Regions from separate parts of the Caulobacter segnis ATCC 21756 genome, predicted to be linked through region 2. Evidence: riboswitches for the same ligand, from Rfam matches in the RefSeq annotation. Region 2 holds a riboswitch; the other holds the start of a gene.
What was found. A riboswitch is a leader RNA that binds a small molecule or an ion and turns the genes downstream of it on or off. The one in region 2 is predicted to bind cobalamin.
Positions count from the first base shown of each region.

Region 1: linked by a shared signal. The riboswitch ahead of CSEG_RS10010 (TonB-dependent receptor plug domain-containing protein) and the one ahead of CSEG_RS09105 (DUF1852 domain-containing protein) in region 2 are both predicted to bind cobalamin.

Region 1 covers NC_014100.1:2,163,519-2,171,410, forward strand. Annotated here, with positions in the region: gene hflX (GTPase HflX) at 1-894, shown strand, start outside; gene mazG (nucleoside triphosphate pyrophosphohydrolase) at 891-1,724, opposite strand; gene CSEG_RS10000 (MFS transporter) at 1,684-3,081, opposite strand; partial or broken gene CSEG_RS23290 (hypothetical protein) at 3,329-3,408, opposite strand; partial or broken gene CSEG_RS22535 (hypothetical protein) at 3,444-3,592, opposite strand; gene cobU (bifunctional adenosylcobinamide kinase/adenosylcobinamide-phosphate guanylyltransferase) at 3,863-4,381, opposite strand; cobalamin riboswitch at 4,418-4,607, shown strand; gene CSEG_RS10010 (TonB-dependent receptor plug domain-containing protein) at 4,750-6,699, shown strand; gene CSEG_RS10015 (aminotransferase class I/II-fold pyridoxal phosphate-dependent enzyme) at 6,709-7,725, shown strand; gene CSEG_RS10020 (ABC transporter substrate-binding protein) at 7,715-7,892, shown strand, end outside.
Region 2 covers NC_014100.1:1,947,754-1,955,645, reverse strand. Annotated here, with positions in the region: gene CSEG_RS09125 (TonB-dependent receptor domain-containing protein) at 1-1,542, shown strand, start outside; gene CSEG_RS09120 (ComEC/Rec2 family competence protein) at 1,542-2,720, shown strand; gene CSEG_RS09115 (SDR family oxidoreductase) at 2,853-3,608, opposite strand; gene CSEG_RS09110 (AraC family transcriptional regulator) at 3,695-4,663, opposite strand; cobalamin riboswitch at 4,923-5,130, shown strand; gene CSEG_RS09105 (DUF1852 domain-containing protein) at 5,239-6,225, shown strand; gene CSEG_RS09100 (methionine synthase) at 6,254-7,282, shown strand; gene cueR (Cu(I)-responsive transcriptional regulator) at 7,457-7,861, opposite strand; gene CSEG_RS09090 (heavy metal translocating P-type ATPase) at 7,858-7,892, opposite strand, start outside.

The sequences.
Region 1 (7,892 bases), 220 kb from region 2:
CGCCTGGTCCGCACCTGGACCCACCTGGAGCGCCAACGGGGCGGCACCGGCTCGACCGGCGGTCCCGGCGAAACCCAGATCGAAATCGACCGCCGCCTGATCGCGGGCACGATCATCAAGCTCAAGAGGGAGCTTGAGGAGGTGCGTCGGACGCGGACCCTGCACCGTAGCGCCCGCAAGAAGGTTCCGTACCCGACCGTCGCCCTGGTCGGTTATACGAACGCCGGCAAGTCCACGCTGTTCAACCGCCTGACCGAGGCGGAGGTGCTGGCCAAGGACATGCTGTTCGCGACGTTGGACCCGACCCTGCGCACCGTGAAGCTGCCTGACGGGCGGCCGGCGATCATGTCCGACACCGTCGGCTTCATCTCCGATCTGCCGCACGAGCTGGTCGAAGCTTTCCGCGCCACGCTGGAGGAGGTGCAGGAGGCCGATGTCGTCCTTCACGTCCGCGACGTCGCCAATCCCGACAGCGAGGCCCAGGCCCGCGATGTCGAGACGGTGCTGTCCGAACTCGGCGTCACGCTGGACGGCGGCAAGACCGTCGTCGAGGTCTGGAACAAGATCGATCTCTTGTCCGAGGACGACCGCGAGATCATCGAGGGCCAGGCGCGCCGCGTCGGCGCTTCGCCCGTATCGGCCGTCACCGGCGAGGGCTGCGAGGCCCTGCTGCGCCGGGTCGGCGGCCTGATCGACGACTCCCCGCCGGTCGAGGTGCGCCTCGGTCCGCAGGACGGCCAGGCCCTGGCCTGGATCTATCGCAACGGCCGCGTGCTCGGCCGCCATGACGGCGAGGGCGGCGAGGTCATGCTGATCGCGCGGCTGGACGGGCAGGCCTTGGGCCGGTTCGAGCGCCAATTTCCCGAGGCGCGCGTCGAGCCGGCGGCGACCTAGCCCTTCGCCTTTTCCGCCGCCTTGGCGTCGTTCCAGAGGGCGTCCATTTCGGCCAGATCCGACTCGTCCGGCGTCTTGCCGCGTTCGGCGAGACCTGACTCGATGAAGGCGAAGCGGCGGGCGAACTTGGCGTTGGTGGCGCGCAGGGCGTCTTCCGGATCGACATCCAGTTTCCGCGCCAGGTTCGCGCAGACGAACAGGATATCGCCCAACTCCTCGCGGGCCTTGGCCATGTCGCCGGCGTCGATCTCGACGGCGATCTCCTCGGTTTCCTCGCGCAGCTTGGCCAGGACCTCGGCGGCGGAAGGCCAGTCGAAGCCGACGCGGGCGGCGCGTTTGGTCAGCTTCACGGCGCGGGTGAGGGCGGGCAGGCCGGTCGGCACGTCGTCGAGCACGCCGTGCTTGGCCTTGGCCTGACGCTCCTGGGCCTTCAGGGCCTCCCAGCCCTCGACCTGGTCGGAGAGGGTTTCGTAGGCGTGGTCGCCGAACACGTGCGGATGCCGGCGGATCATCTTGTCGGAGATCGCCGTCGCCACGTCCTTGAGATCGAACGCCCCCTGTTCCTCGGCCATGCGGGAATGGAAGACCACCTGCAGCAGCAGGTCGCCCAGCTCTTCCTTCAGATCCGAGAGATCGCCGCGCTCGATCGCGTCGGCGACCTCGTAGGCTTCCTCGACCGTATAGGGCGCGATCGTCGCGAAGGTCTGCTCCAGGTCCCAGGGGCAGCCGCCGTCGGGATCGCGCAGCCTGGCCATGATCTCGACCAGGCGGGCGATCGGCTCTTGGTCTTCACTCGGCGGGGGCGACAAGGGCGTTGGCGTCAGGGGCATGAGGATCCGGCTGGGCTGCGGGCTTGGACGAGGCCTCGGCCGCATCCCGCGCCGCGAGCTGGCGCTGGATTTCGGCGAGACGGTTCGCATCCAGCGGATAGCGCATCATCACCGCCGCGACCATCAGTCCCAGCGCCGCCGGGGCGAAGGCGTAGAGCCCGATCAGCGCCGCGTCGCCCGCGGCGGTCGGCGTCTTCGGGTCGAAGCCCAGCGCGCCGAGGATGATGAAGACGCCGACGGCCAGGGCGTAGCCCAGCTTCAACGTGCCGGTGACGATCGCGTAGAGCAGCCCGGTCTTGTCGACGCCGGTCAGCAGTCGCTCCTCATCGCCGATATCCGCCATCATTGATCGGACCAGCAGCTGAGCGGCGGAGTAGGGCAGCCCGGCCAGGACCAGGACGATCATGCCCAGCACCACCTCCCCGGGCGGCATGAAGACCGTCGCCAACTGCACGATCGCGTAGACGACCGAGGCCACGGCCAACGCCTTGTGCTTGCCAATGCGCTTGGCCAGCATGGGCCAGATCGGCGCGCCAGCCAGGGCGGCGATGAAATAGATCAGCAGCAGGACGCCCGACTGCGTCTTGTCGAAGCCCTTCATCCGCTCGAAGAAGAACAGGAACAGCGTGCCGGCGATGCCGGGCGCCAGGCCCATCAGCAGGTCGGCGATCAGCAGGCGGCGCACGGAGGGGCGAGTCAGCAGGCCGAGATACTGCTTGAGGCCCGTCTTTCCATGCCTGGGCGGCGCGACCGGCTCGCCGACAGTGCTTACGGCGAGCAGGACCGCGAGCGGCGCCAGCACGACGATGAACCAGCCCATGGCGGCGATGCTGTCCAGATGATCGCCCTTGAACACGCCCGTCACGATCGGCGGCAGGCACAGCACCAGGATCATGCCGACCACATTGGCGCCCTGCCACCAGGCGAAGACGCGCGAGCGCTGCTGGTAGTCGCTGGACAGGACCGCGCCCCAGGCGGTCTGCGACAGCACCACCATCGAATAGCCGACATAGACGACGGACAGCCAGAACCACAGATACAGCGCGCCGACGCCGGGCTGGGCCATGAACAGGGCGTAGGAGCCTATGGCGATCACCGGCGAGCCGGCGGCGAGCCAGGGACGGAAGCGGCCGAAACGCGACCGCGTGTTGTCCATCAGTCCGCCCAGAACCGGATCCAGAAGCATGTCGACCAGCTTCACGATCAGGAAGGCCGCGCCCACCGTGGTCAGGGACAGGCCCAACGACGTGACGTAGTATTCGGGCAGGTAGACGACCAGCGGCAGGCCCATCGCGGCGATCGGAACCGCCGGCGAGGCGAACCTGGCCAGCGCCCATGACGATTTACGCTCCGTCATCCCGTTACTCCTCCCCACGCTTCGATCGCGCTTCGCACTCGGCCCGAGACGGCCATTTCAAACAAGTGTGCGAGCATTGTTCGCCAAGCGCCAGCCCGTTCTACCATCGACTCGCGGCGCCGCGCTTCACGCGGTGTCCCGCTGAAGGGATGGAAAGGGACGCGGAGCGCCGGACATCCGTCCGGAGTGTGAGTTTGTAGATACCGTTTCGACGAAGCCCGACGCTCCGCGCGACCGTTATCCGCCAGCGTCCCGTCAGGTGGCCCTGTTCGGGCCTTACCGGGACCTGGGCCTCCCGTTTCCGAGAGCCCCAGCGGTCGGAGAGGACGGGCTTTCAGCCAAACACGCCCTTTTACCTCCAACCACGCCGACGGCGGGCGGGCCTGACCAGCGTCAGGTCCCCGGACCGTCCGAGTATCCCCCTCGAACCTGTCCCCGCTCGATCGCCCCCCGTCGCCGCAAATGGTCGCTGGCCATGCGCCCTTTCCTCGCGACGAGGTGGGTAGAGAATACGGCAGGTTTTGGAGGGGAGGATAAGACGGCGCCAACGCTCGTCGAACGCCCATGAAAACCCTCTCTCTTCGAGAGAGGGGGGGGCCATGCGAGAACAGGGGGGGGGGAGGTTTCACCCTTTCCGGACAAGGCAGTGACGAGCAAGCTACTGAAGAGTAAGAAATTTCTCGGCCAATTTCGTAACCACTCACCCTCCCACGCCTGACGGCGCGGGCCCCTCCCTCTCTCGAAGAGAGAGGGGTCTCTACGCCCATCCCTCGACGAGCGTTCAGCCCTGGGGTTTCATCCTCAGTGGCAGCCCCGCCGCGACGAAATAGACCTCGTCCACGGTCGCCGCGAGCCGCTGGTTCAGCCGTCCGGCCTCGTCGCGGAAGCGGCGGCCCAGCGGCGTCTCGGGCACGATGCCCAGACCCACCTCGTTGCTGACCAGCCAAAGGCGAGCAGGGCAGGCGGCGACGGTCGCGACCAGCGCGGCGCACGCCGCCTCGACGTCTTGGTCGGCCAGCATCTGGTTCGAGAGCCAAAGGGTCAGGCAGTCGACGACGGCGACCGCGTCGGCGGGCAGGGCGGCGATGGCGGACGCGAGTTCGAGCGGCGCTTCGACCGTGATCCATGATTCGCCGCGATCGGCCCGGTGGCGGGCGATGCGCTCGGCCATCTCGTCATCGAACGCCTGGCCCGTCGCGATCAGGACCGGCCGCCCAGCTCCCGCCGCGGTTTCAGCGGCTTTCTGGGCGAAGCCGCTCTTTCCCGAGCGCGCGCCGCCCAGCACCAGGGTCACGGTCATGAAAGCTCCACATTGACGGTGTGCGGCGCAGCATATAGGCCTTGCGACGCGTCAGGCTCCTCGAAAGAGGATTAAAAGGGAACGAGGTTCAAGGCCTCGGCTGCCCCCGCAACTGTTAGCGGCGAGTTCTAGCGCCATACGCCACTGGGGCCCTCGGGCTCTGGGAAGGCGGCGCCAAGAGCATTGACCCGCGAGCCAGGAGACCTGCCCGGCGCGGTCGTTCATCGCTCGGCCGGGGTGCGCCGATCGAACGGGATTTCCCGAGAAACGACAGTCAAAGGACCGCGCGACGGTCCGAGCTTGCGTATGGCTTGTCGCCGTTCGCGGCCGGTTCGGCGCGCGGGTCGTTCAGTAGGGGAAGAAGAACCATGATCCGAGCGTTTCTGAGCTCCACCGCCCTCGCCACCAGCCTGATCGCGGGCGCGGCTTTCGCCGACGACCAGAAGGCCCCCGAGGCCGACGTCGCCGGCGCGACCGGCGCCAACGGCGTCGCCGAACTCGTCGTCACCGCCACCCGCACCGCCCAGCCGATCGAGAAGGTCGGCGCGTCGGTGACCGTCCTGACCCAGCCGGCGATCGAGGCCAGCCAGGCGATCTCGGTCGTCGAGCTGCTGGCCCAGACGCCGGGCGTCAGCTTCACCCGCAACGGCGGTCCGGGCACGACCACGGGCCTCAACATCCGCGGCGCCGAGACCCAGCACACCGTCGTCCTGATCGACGGCGTCAAGCTGAACGACCCATCCTCGACCCAAGGCGGCTTTAACAGCGGCAACCTGCTGGTCGGCGACATCTCGCGCATCGAGATCCTGCGCGGCGCCCAGTCGACCCTGTGGGGCAGCCAAGCCATCGGCGGCGTCGTCAACATCGTGACCGCCGAGCCGACGACTCCGTTCTCGAGCTCGATCGACGCCGAGGCCGGCGCGCGCAAGACCGGATACCTGCGGGCCGGCGTTGGCGGCGCCGGCGACAAGATCGTCTGGCGCGTGGCTGGCGGCTACTACACCACCGACGGCTTCTCGGCCTACAAGCCGGGTAAGGAGAAGGACGGCTACCAGAACCGCGGCCTTTCCGGCCGCCTGCGCATCGCCCTGGCGCAGAACGTCTCGGCCGAGGTCCGCTCGGTCTATTCGAAGGGCAAGAACGACTTCGACGGCTTCAACGTCGACAGCCCCGAGTTCGGTCGCACCGAAGAGCTGGTGATCTACACCGGCCTGAATTTCGGCCTGCTGGACGGCCGCTGGAACAACCGGATCGGCTACGCCTACACCGACACCGACCGCGAGAACATCAACCCGGCCCGCCCCGCCGTGCCGCTGACCTTCGACGCGGCCGGCAAGAACAAGCGCTGGGAATACCAGGGCGTCTTCGCGGTCACCGAGACCGTGTCGGCCACCTTCGGCGCCGAAACGGAAAAGGCGCGGATGCGCACGCGCTCGCCGTCCGTCAGCAACCCGAACCCGGCCTTCGCCACCGGCAAGGTCGGCGTCGACAGCCTCTATGGCCAGCTGCAGGCTGAGGTGGTTCCGGGCCTGACCCTGACCGCCGGCCTCCGCTACGAGGACCACGACACCTATGGCTCGCACACCCTGGGTCAGGCCTCGGCCGCCTGGGCGCTTAACGAGGGGAACACGGTCCTGCGCGCCAGCTTCGGCCAGGGGTTCCGGGCTCCTGGCCTCTACGAGCTGTTCAGCGAGTACGGCAACCTGAACCTCTCGCCCGAAAAGTTCGACAGCTGGGACGCCGGGATCGAGCAGCGCTTCCTGGGCGGCAAGGCCCGCGCCGTGGCGACCTGGTTCCACCGCGAGGCCGACAACGAGATCCGCTACTTCTCGTGCACGGGCGGCGCCGATCCGCTGTGCGCGCCGGGCGGCGTCTCGCGTTGGGGCTACTACAGCAACGTTCTGAAGACCAAGGCGCAAGGCCTTGAACTGATTGGCGAATACAAGCCGGCGCAAGGCTTGGTTCTGTCGGGCAACTACACCTACACCGACGCCGAGACCGACTCCGGTTCGGCCAAGGGCAAGCAGCTGACCCGTCGTCCGAAGAACATGGGCAACCTGTCGGCGACCTATGTCTGGCCGGTGAAGCTCTCGACCACGGTGGCGGTCCGTTATGTGGGCAAGACCTACAACAACGACCTCAACACCCAGGTGGTGAAGGACTACACGCTGGTCGACCTGCGCGCGTCCTATCCGCTGAAGGACGGCCTGGAGGTCTTCGGCCGCGTCGAGAACGCGTTCGACAAGGACTACCAGACCATCCTGAACTACGGCACGCCCGGTCGCGGCGCGTTCGTGGGCCTGCGGGCCCGCTTCTAGAGCGCGGTGATGGCGTCGATCCCTCACCTCGGCGCCCTCCGACATGGCGGCCGTCTCCGCGAGGCGACGGCCGCCTATCCGGACGTGCGGGGGCCCTGGCTCGATCTGTCGACCGGGATCAATCCGGAGCCTTGGTCGGGCGCGCGCGCGTCGGCCGAGGCGCTACGGACGCTGCCCGATCCCGAGTTGCTGACTGAACTGGAGGCCGTCGCCGCCCGCGCCTTCGGCGTGGCCGACCGTGCGCGGGTCGTGGCCGTCGCCGGGGCGGACGCGGCCCTGCGGCTGCTGCCGCTCCTGCTAGACGGGGGCGACGTCGCCCTGGCCGCGCCGATCTATGGCGGCCACGCTGAGGCCTGGGCCGAGCGGAAGCCCTTGATAGTGACGTCGGTGGACGACCGACGCGCCGTCGCGGCGGATATCCTCGTCCTGGTCAATCCGAACAATCCCGACGGACGCCAGTTGCGACGCGAGGCGCTCACCGAACTGGCCGAGGCGCGCTCGGCGCTCGGGCGTTGGACGATCGTCGACGAGGCCTTCGTCGAGGTGACGCCGGGCGTCAGCGTCGCGGATCTGGAGATCGAGCGCCTGATCGTCCTGCGCTCATTCGGAAAGTTCTACGGCCTGCCTGGGGCGCGGCTCGGATTCATCATTTGCGACAAGGTCTTGGCGAAAAAACTTCGCGCGGTCCTTGGTGATTGGCCGGTCTGCGCTGACGCCCTGGCCCTGGGTCTCGGCGCCTATGCCGACGACGCCTGGCGGGCCACGACCATCGCCTGCCTGGCGGCCCAGGCCCGCAACGTCGACGCGGTCCTGAGCTCCGCCGGCCTTGCCGTCGTGGGCGGCTGCGATCTTTTCCGTTGGGTCGAAGCGCCGGACGCGCACCGGCTGTTCGTCGGCCTTTGCCGGCGAGGCGTCCTGACGCGCCCGTTCGTCGAGCACCCGACCCGCCTGCGCTTCGGAATTCCCTCGCGCGGAAACCTCGATCGTTTGCGAGAAGCCCTGCAGGCGGTCCGCCATGCGGCCTAGCCGTCGGGTCATCATGGGCGGCGTCTTGGCCCTGGGCGCGCCCAGCCCCGTATTGGCGGCGCCTCGACGCATCGCGTCTCTGAACGCGTGTCTGGACGCCATGCTGGTGCATCTGGCCGACCGCTCGCAGATCGCCGCGCTCAGTCACTACGCCCGCGAGCCGCAAG
Region 2 (7,892 bases):
TTTCGTCTGGCCGGCTCACTGAAGCAGCACGAGGGCTATGGGAAGGACCGCTTGACCGGCCGCGAGCAGGATGACCTCGACAGCAAGAGCCTGCGCGCCCAGGCCCGCCTGCAGGCCAGCGACGACGTCGAGGTGCTGCTGGGCGCCGATTATGCCGAGGACCACAATGGCGGCCGCACTCTGTCGTCCAAGGCCGCCGGCTCGGATGGCGACCGCCGCACCTCCGAGCTGGGCTACAACCAGGGCTTCGCCCGGAACCAGTGGGGCGCCTCCGGGCGGATCTACTGGAACGCGCCCGTCGGCCAAGTCACCGCCATCACCGGCTATCGCGGGTCGCAGTCGGGCGAGGACTATTCGGGCACAGGCGCCAGCTATCGCTTTCTGACCGGGACCAACACCCAGTCGGTCAACCGCGACGTCGACGATGTGGGCCTGTTCTCGCAGGAAGTCCGCTGGGCCAGCCCGAAATGGTCGCGCGGCGACCTGGTGGCCGGCGTCTATTTCGCGGACGAGGACGCCAAGCGCCAACTGCGCACCAGAGGCCTGGCCGCTGTTTCGGGCGTGGCCTTGTCCGACGTCCTGACCGACCAGGCGGTGAAGACCAGAAGCTACGCCGCCTTCGTCGACGGGACGCTGCGCTTGCCGGCCGCCTTCGACCTGACCCTGGGCGCGCGCTACACCCATGACGAGAAGACCGCCTCGCTGGTTCGCACCGATTTCGTTCGCCCGGCGACCGGCAGCTTCATGGCCCGCGACCTCAAGGCCGACTGGAGCGAGGTCACGCCCCGCGCCGTGCTCAGCTGGACGCCGCGCGAGGACTTCAAGGTCTATGGCAGCGTCACGCGCGGCTACACGGCCGGCGGCTTCAACACCGACGCGGCGGTGATCACGGCTCTGACCAAGCCGTTCGATCCCGAGACCGTCACCAACTACGAGCTGGGCGTGAAGTCCCAGTGGCTGGCCGACACCCTGCGGATCAACGCCTCGGTCTTCCACATGGACTACAAGGACAAGCAGGAGCTGTTCTTCAACAACCTGACCCGCGTGCTGACCATCACCAACGCCGGCCAGGCGACGGTCGAAGGCGCCGAGGTCGAGATCGCCTGGCGTCCCCTGCCCTGGCTGAACCTCAGCGCCAACTACGGCCTGCTGGACACCGTCTACGACGATTTCGTCATTCCGGGTGGCGCGGTGAACACCGGCAATCCGCTGGGCTCGTCGCCGCGCAACAAGGGCTCGCTGGCCGCCGACGTCCGGGTCCCGCTGGACGGCGCGGGCTATGTCACCGGCGCGATCAGCTGGGCCTATACCGACAGCTACTACACCGGCGCGACCAAGGACCCGAACCTGCATATCGACAGCTACGCTCTGACCAACCTGTCGCTGGGCTATGAGAGCCAGGATGGCCGCTGGATGCTGACGGCCTGGGCCAAGAACCTGGGCGATGTCGACTTCCTGCTGACCCCGTCCACCCAAGGTGTGCTGGCCGAGTATCTGGGCGAGCCGCGCACGGTCGGCGTCATGCTGTCGGCCAAGTTCTGATGGCGGCGGTCGTGACCCGGCGGGGGCTGCTGCTGGGCGCCGCGGCGCTGGGCGCGGCCGCCCCTCTTCCTGCTGGCGAAGATGTCGTCGGCCAGCCGCTACGCCCGTGGCGGCCCGGCGGCCTGGACATCCACCACATCGCCACCGGCAAAGGCGACTCGACACTGATCATCGGACCGGATGGCTCCAGCCTGATGATCGACGCCGGCGCCTCGACCACGCCGACGCCAGCCAGCCTGGACGCCCGGCCCAGCGCCGAGCGCCGTCCTGGTGAGTGGATTGGCCGCTATGCCCGACGGCATCTCGCCGCGACCGGAACGCCAAAGCTGGACGCCTTCCTGGTCAGCCACCTGCACCCCGACCACATCGACGGCCTGTACGATGTCGCCAAGGCGCTGCCGATCGGCAAGCTGGTCGACCGCGCCTGGCCTGACTATACCTATCCAAGGCCATCGGACGCGCCGTTCCTGAAGGCCTATGTCGCCTTCGTTCATGAACGGGTCCAGGCCGGCGGCAAGATCGAGCGTTTTCGGGTCGGAGCGGCCGACCAGCTTCAACTCCCCGGCGCCGAAATCCGCAATCTTGCCGCCAACGGCGAGGTCTGGACCGGACACGGAAGCGACACTCGCCGCCTCTTCCCGGCCATCGACACACTGGCGGCCACCGACATCCCCGACGAGAACGCCTGCTCGGCCGCCATCCGGCTGCGCTACGGCGCGTTCGGCTATTTCGCGGCCGGCGACCTGACCAGCCAGAGCTTCGACGGGACCCTGCCCTGGCGTGACGTCGAGACGCCCGCCGCCCAGGCCGCCGGTCCCGTGGACGTGGCGGTCGCCGCGCATCACGGCATGTTCGACGCCACCGGCGCCGACGTGGTGCGCGCCCTGAAACCGCGGACCTGGATCATCCCCGCCTGGCACGTGGCCCATCCCAGCAGCGACGTGCTGGAACGGATGTTCAGCCAGAGGCTCTATCCCGGTCCGCGCGACGTCTTCGCCACCGGCCTCTCGCCGGCCAATGAGATGGCTCACCACTGGCTGACCGACCGCCTGACCGCGCGCGAGGGGCACATCGTGGTCCGCGTTGCGCCAGGCGGCGCGGACTATCGTGTGGTCGTCACGGACCATCGCAGCGAAAGCGATCGCGTTGTTTCCGTGTCTGTTCCCAGAGCCCCCTAAGCGCTATCTGGCTAGCAACCATATTGGTCACGCAGCCTGCCTCGACCAGGCTTGGATCTGGCGGGGACGAGATTGTCGGCTTCGATGAACTTTCGAAGGAAAGCGCGCCTACCGGACGGCGGCGCCTACGGCTCAACCGCCGAATGTACGCCGCCGGGCCAGATCGACCGCGTCCTCGCCCGCGGGAAAGTGAATCCGGCCCGAAGCGTCGTTGGCCGCGACCCAGATCGCTTCGGCGACATCACGCTCTTTCGTCGTCATCTGCGGCGTGGCGAACGCTTCGAAAATCGGCGCCGCGAACGCCTCGTAGGGCGCGGGAATCAGATCTAGCGGATTGATCGAGGTGTTCTGAGCGAACCGCGTGGTCGGAGCGTAACCGGGCTCCACCAGCTTTACGCGCACGTCGAAATAGCCGAGTTCGTGGACCAGAGACTCTGAGAAACCCTCGATCGCCTGCTTGCTGGCCTTGTAGGCGGCGGCAAGAGGCATGTCCGACAGGGTCACGCTGGAGGTGACGTTGACAATGACGCCGGAGCGTCGCTCTCGCATCTGAGGGATGAGGGCTTGGCACATGGCCATCACGCCAAAGGTGTTCGTGTCGAACACCTTGCGGATGTGGTCCATTGGCGTGGCCTCGAAGGCGCCGACGACCCCGATGCCGGCGTTGTTGACCAGGACGTCGACTGAGCCGGCGACCTCGACGCAGGCGGCGATGCTTCCGGGGTCGGTGACATCCAGGGGGAGGATCCGCAGGGCCTCCGAGCGCGGCAGGGTGTCGGTTCTGGGATTGCGCATCGTCGCAATGACGTTCCAGCCCTTGGCCAGGAAGTGGCGGGCCGTCTCGAGGCCGTAGCCTGAGGATGCGCCGGTGATCAGGACGGTCGGCATAGGGGATCTCCAAGAGTTTCAGTGATCCCTCAATACGGTCACGGCGGAGGACTATCGATAATCAAATGTCCAAATTTCATTTCCAATCATCCAATATAGTGCGCCAAGGCTCCGACGGCGCGCTCGCGCTGCGCCGGATCGAAGCGGCCGGCGACAGCGTCGCCCGCGCGAGCAAACCGTCCGGGGGAGCAGCCCAACCGTTTGCGGAAAGCGGTGCTGAAGGCGCTGGCGGATTCGTAGCCGATCTCGTCCGCGATCCGGTCCAGGGTCTTGGCCCCGCCGATCAGGGCGTCCTTGGCCAGAGCCATGCGCCACCGCGCCAGATATTCAATCGGGCCACAGCCCAGCGCTTCGCCGAACCGCGCGGCGAAAGCCGATCGCGAAAGGCCGGCCACCTTGGCCAACCCCGCGACCGTCCAGTGCGCCCGCACGTCCGAGTGCATGGCGCTCAGGACTCGCGCCAAGGCCGGATCGCGCATGCCACGAAGCAAGCCGGTCCGCGCGTCATCTCCGGCCACGGGGCGCCAGCGCAGCGCCTCGACCAACAGGACCTCCAGCAGCCGCTGCAGGATCATGTCCTTGCCCGGATCCTCGCGGGCGCATTCCTGCACAATCAGCCCAATGAGGGTCCCAAGCCTGGCCGTCCGCCCCTCGGACGCGGGAATGTGGATCATGCGGGGCATTAGGGCGAGCAGTAGTGGGGCGTTCGCCCGCTCGATCCGGAAGGCGCCGCCCAGTGACTCGAACTGCGCTTCGCCCTCTTGGTCGCCGTGCCGCACCGGCGCATCGCTTGGATCGCGCGACGGGCCGTCGACGTCGGGATGGCTGCCCAGGACGAACGCCGGGGTCGACGGGAGCAGAAGGAAGTCGCCTTCCTCCAGAGCCATCGGTGCTTGGCCCTCGAAAGCGATCCAGCAGCGCCCCTTCAGAATGATCGTATAGCCGGGCATATCATGGGCCGCGTAACGCACGCCCCAGCGCCCCCGCCCAGTGATCGGCTTGGAGACGATCGAGCTCGGGCGAAGCAGGGTAATAATGTCGCTGAGGGGATCCATGGAGGACGACCGAAAACAGATTTGCCAAGTTGGATGATCAATCATCCACATTTGGCTGTCTAGATGTTCGGCCGCGCTCGTCGTTTTTCACTCGACACGGTCTACGCCCGTCTGTTGAGCGTTCGCGCACCCGCAGTCGTAACCGGCGGCGCAGCGTCAGGAGCAGTTTCTAAGACAGCTCCGAAAACACGGCTCCGCACGCGGCGCTTAAACACATAAAGATATCCTTATGTCCCATTGACACCGTTAGTGGATGGTCGTTTGATAGGGTTGTCGTGGTTCTCCCCATCCTCTTCGGAGGGCGTGGAGCTAAGAGGGAAGCCGGTGCGACGCCGGCGCTGCCCCCGCAACTGTAAGCGGCGAGCCGAAGGTCCATCTCGTGTCACTGACGTCCTCGGGCGTTGGGAAGGCCGGACCGGAAGCCGTGACCCGTGAGCCAGGAGACCTGCCCCGACAGATAACGTCCTCCGGCGGGGTGTCCGGTCAGGTCGCATGAGCGCCGCGACCGGACCACTCCGCGCGGGCGGTCGCGCGTCCCTGCCCGCTGTCTCGCCACAGCATCAACGGCGGAGACCATGCTCAAGAGCGAATTTGCATTCACCATCAAGAGCACTGCGCTCGATGAGGACTATCGTCCCGCCGAGAACACGCGGATCACGACCAACTTCGCCAACTTGGCCAGAGGGGAGAACCGGCAGGAAAACCTGCGCAATACCCTCAGGATGATCGACAATCGTTTCAATTCCCTGGCGCATCGGGACAATCCCAAGGGGGATCGTTACGCGGTCGAACTCAAGATCATCTCCGTCGAGATGAATGCTTCTCCCGAAGCGGGCGGCGACGCCTTCCCGCTGATCGAAATCCTTCAGACGACCATTCTCGACAAACAGACCGGCGAGCGCATCGACGGCATCGTGGGGAATAACTTCTCTTCGTACGTCCGCGATTATGACTTCAGCGTGCTTCTCCCGGAGCACATGAAGCGCCACCCGAATTCCGGCGCTCCGGAGGGCTTCGGCGACCTGCATGGAAACCTGTTCAAGCGCTTCCTGAGTTCAGACGCCTATCGGGATAATTTCAGCAAGCCGCCCGTCATCTGCCTGAGCGTGTCGAGTAGCAAGACCTACTATCGGACCGGCGCTGAGCACCCCGTGCTGGGGATTGAATATGAGAACGACGAGCGCTCTTCGACCGATCAGTATTTCGCGAAAATGGGAATGAAGGTTCGCTACTTCATGCCCAGAAACAGCATGGCTCCTCTGGCCTTCTACCATATCGGCGACCTGACCGGCGACTACACAGATCTTGAGCTGTTCAGCACGATCAGCACGATGGAGACGTTCCAGAAGATCTATCGCCCCGAGATCTATAACGCCAACTCCCCGGCGACCGAACAGTATCAGCCGAGCCTGAAGTGTCAGGACTATTCGCTGACTCGGATTGTCTACGATCGGGAAGAACGGAGCCGACTGGCCCTTGAGCAGGGCAAGTTCGCCGAGGAACGTTTCATCAAGCGGTATCGGGCCGTCCTCGAACAGTTCTCCGCCGATTTCGCCGCCTGATCAGCCAAAACGTACAGAGTCATCTATCATGAAAACCCTGTTGCCCACGTCGACCGCCGGCAGCCTGCCCAAACCCGCCTGGCTAGCCCAGCCCGAGACGCTCTGGTCGCCCTGGAAACTGCAAAATGAGGAACTGATCGAGGGCAAACAGGACGCTTTGCGTCTGTCCCTGGACGATCAGCGGCGGGCCGGCGTCGACATCGTCAGCGACGGCGAGCAGACGCGCCAGCATTTCGTCACGACGTTCATCGAGCATCTCGCCGGCGTCGACTTCGAGGCGCGCAAGACCGTCAGAATTCGCGACCGCTATGATGCGAGCGTGCCGACGGTCGTCGGCGCTGTCAGCCGCCCGAAGTCGGTCTTCGTCGAGGACGCGAAGTTCCTCCGTCGGCAGACCACCCAGCCGATCAAATGGGCCCTGCCCGGTCCGATGACGATGATCGACACCCTCTATGACGACCACTACAGGAGCCGCGAGAAGCTGGCCTGGGAGTTCGCCAAGATCCTTAACCAGGAAGCCAGGGAGCTGGAGGCCGCCGGCGTCGACATCATCCAGTTCGACGAGCCCGCGTTCAACGTCTTCTTCGACGAGGTCAACGACTGGGGCGTCGCGACCCTGGAGAAGGCGACGGAAGGGCTCAAATGCCAAACGGCCGTCCACATCTGCTACGGCTACGGCATCAAGGCCAATACGGACTGGAAGAAGACCCTGGGTTCGGAGTGGCGTCAGTATGAGGAAGCTTTCCCCAAGCTGAAGCAGTCCAGCATCGATATCATCTCGCTGGAGTGCCAGAACTCTCGCGTCCCGATGGATCTGATCGAACTCATTCGGGGCAAGACGGTGATGGTGGGGGCCATCGACGTGGCGACCGACACCATCGAGACGCCCGAGGACGTCGCCGACACCCTGCGCAAGGCCCTTCAGTTCGTGGACGCCGACAAGCTCTATCCCTCCACCAACTGCGGGATGGCCCCGCTGGCTCGTCACGTGGCGAGGGGCAAGCTGGAGGCCCTGAGCGCGGGCGCGGCGATCGTCCGCAAAGAACTCTCGGCCTGACCTCGATGACTGCTCTTCTCAGCCGTCCGCAGCGCGCCAGAAGCCGACGCCCGGACCGTTCCGAACTCCGGACCGTCAGTTACTCGCGCCGCGGAAGATCGACCTTTTCGGAAGTTCTCTGGCGTGAGCCGTTAGGCCAATAGGTCTCTCCGGTGTCCTATGCGCGCGCCAAGTTCAGGCCAGGGGGAGGCTGTCCTGTTGCAGGCGATCGATGATCGGACAGTCGGGGCGCGCGTCGCCGTGGCAGCTTTCCGCCAGGTCCAGCAGCGCGGCGCGCATGGCTTCCAGCGCCATCGCCTTGGCATGAAGATCCTCGGCTCGCGCCAGCGCCATCGCCTTCACCTCGGCGCTGGCGCGCCCCGCGTCGCCCCACAACGATAGCAACTCCCGGATCTCCTCGATGGGAAAACCCAGATCGCGCGCGTTGGCGATAAACCGCAGACGATTCACGTCGGGCTGGTCGTAGTCGCGATAGCCGCTGTCGCGGCGCGGCGGCGGCGGAACCAAGCCGATCTTCTCGTAGTGGCGGATCATCCGCTGCGACACGCCGGTGGCGGCCGAGGCCTGGCCAATATTCATAGACGGGCTCCGTTCAGGCGCAGGGCGTTGG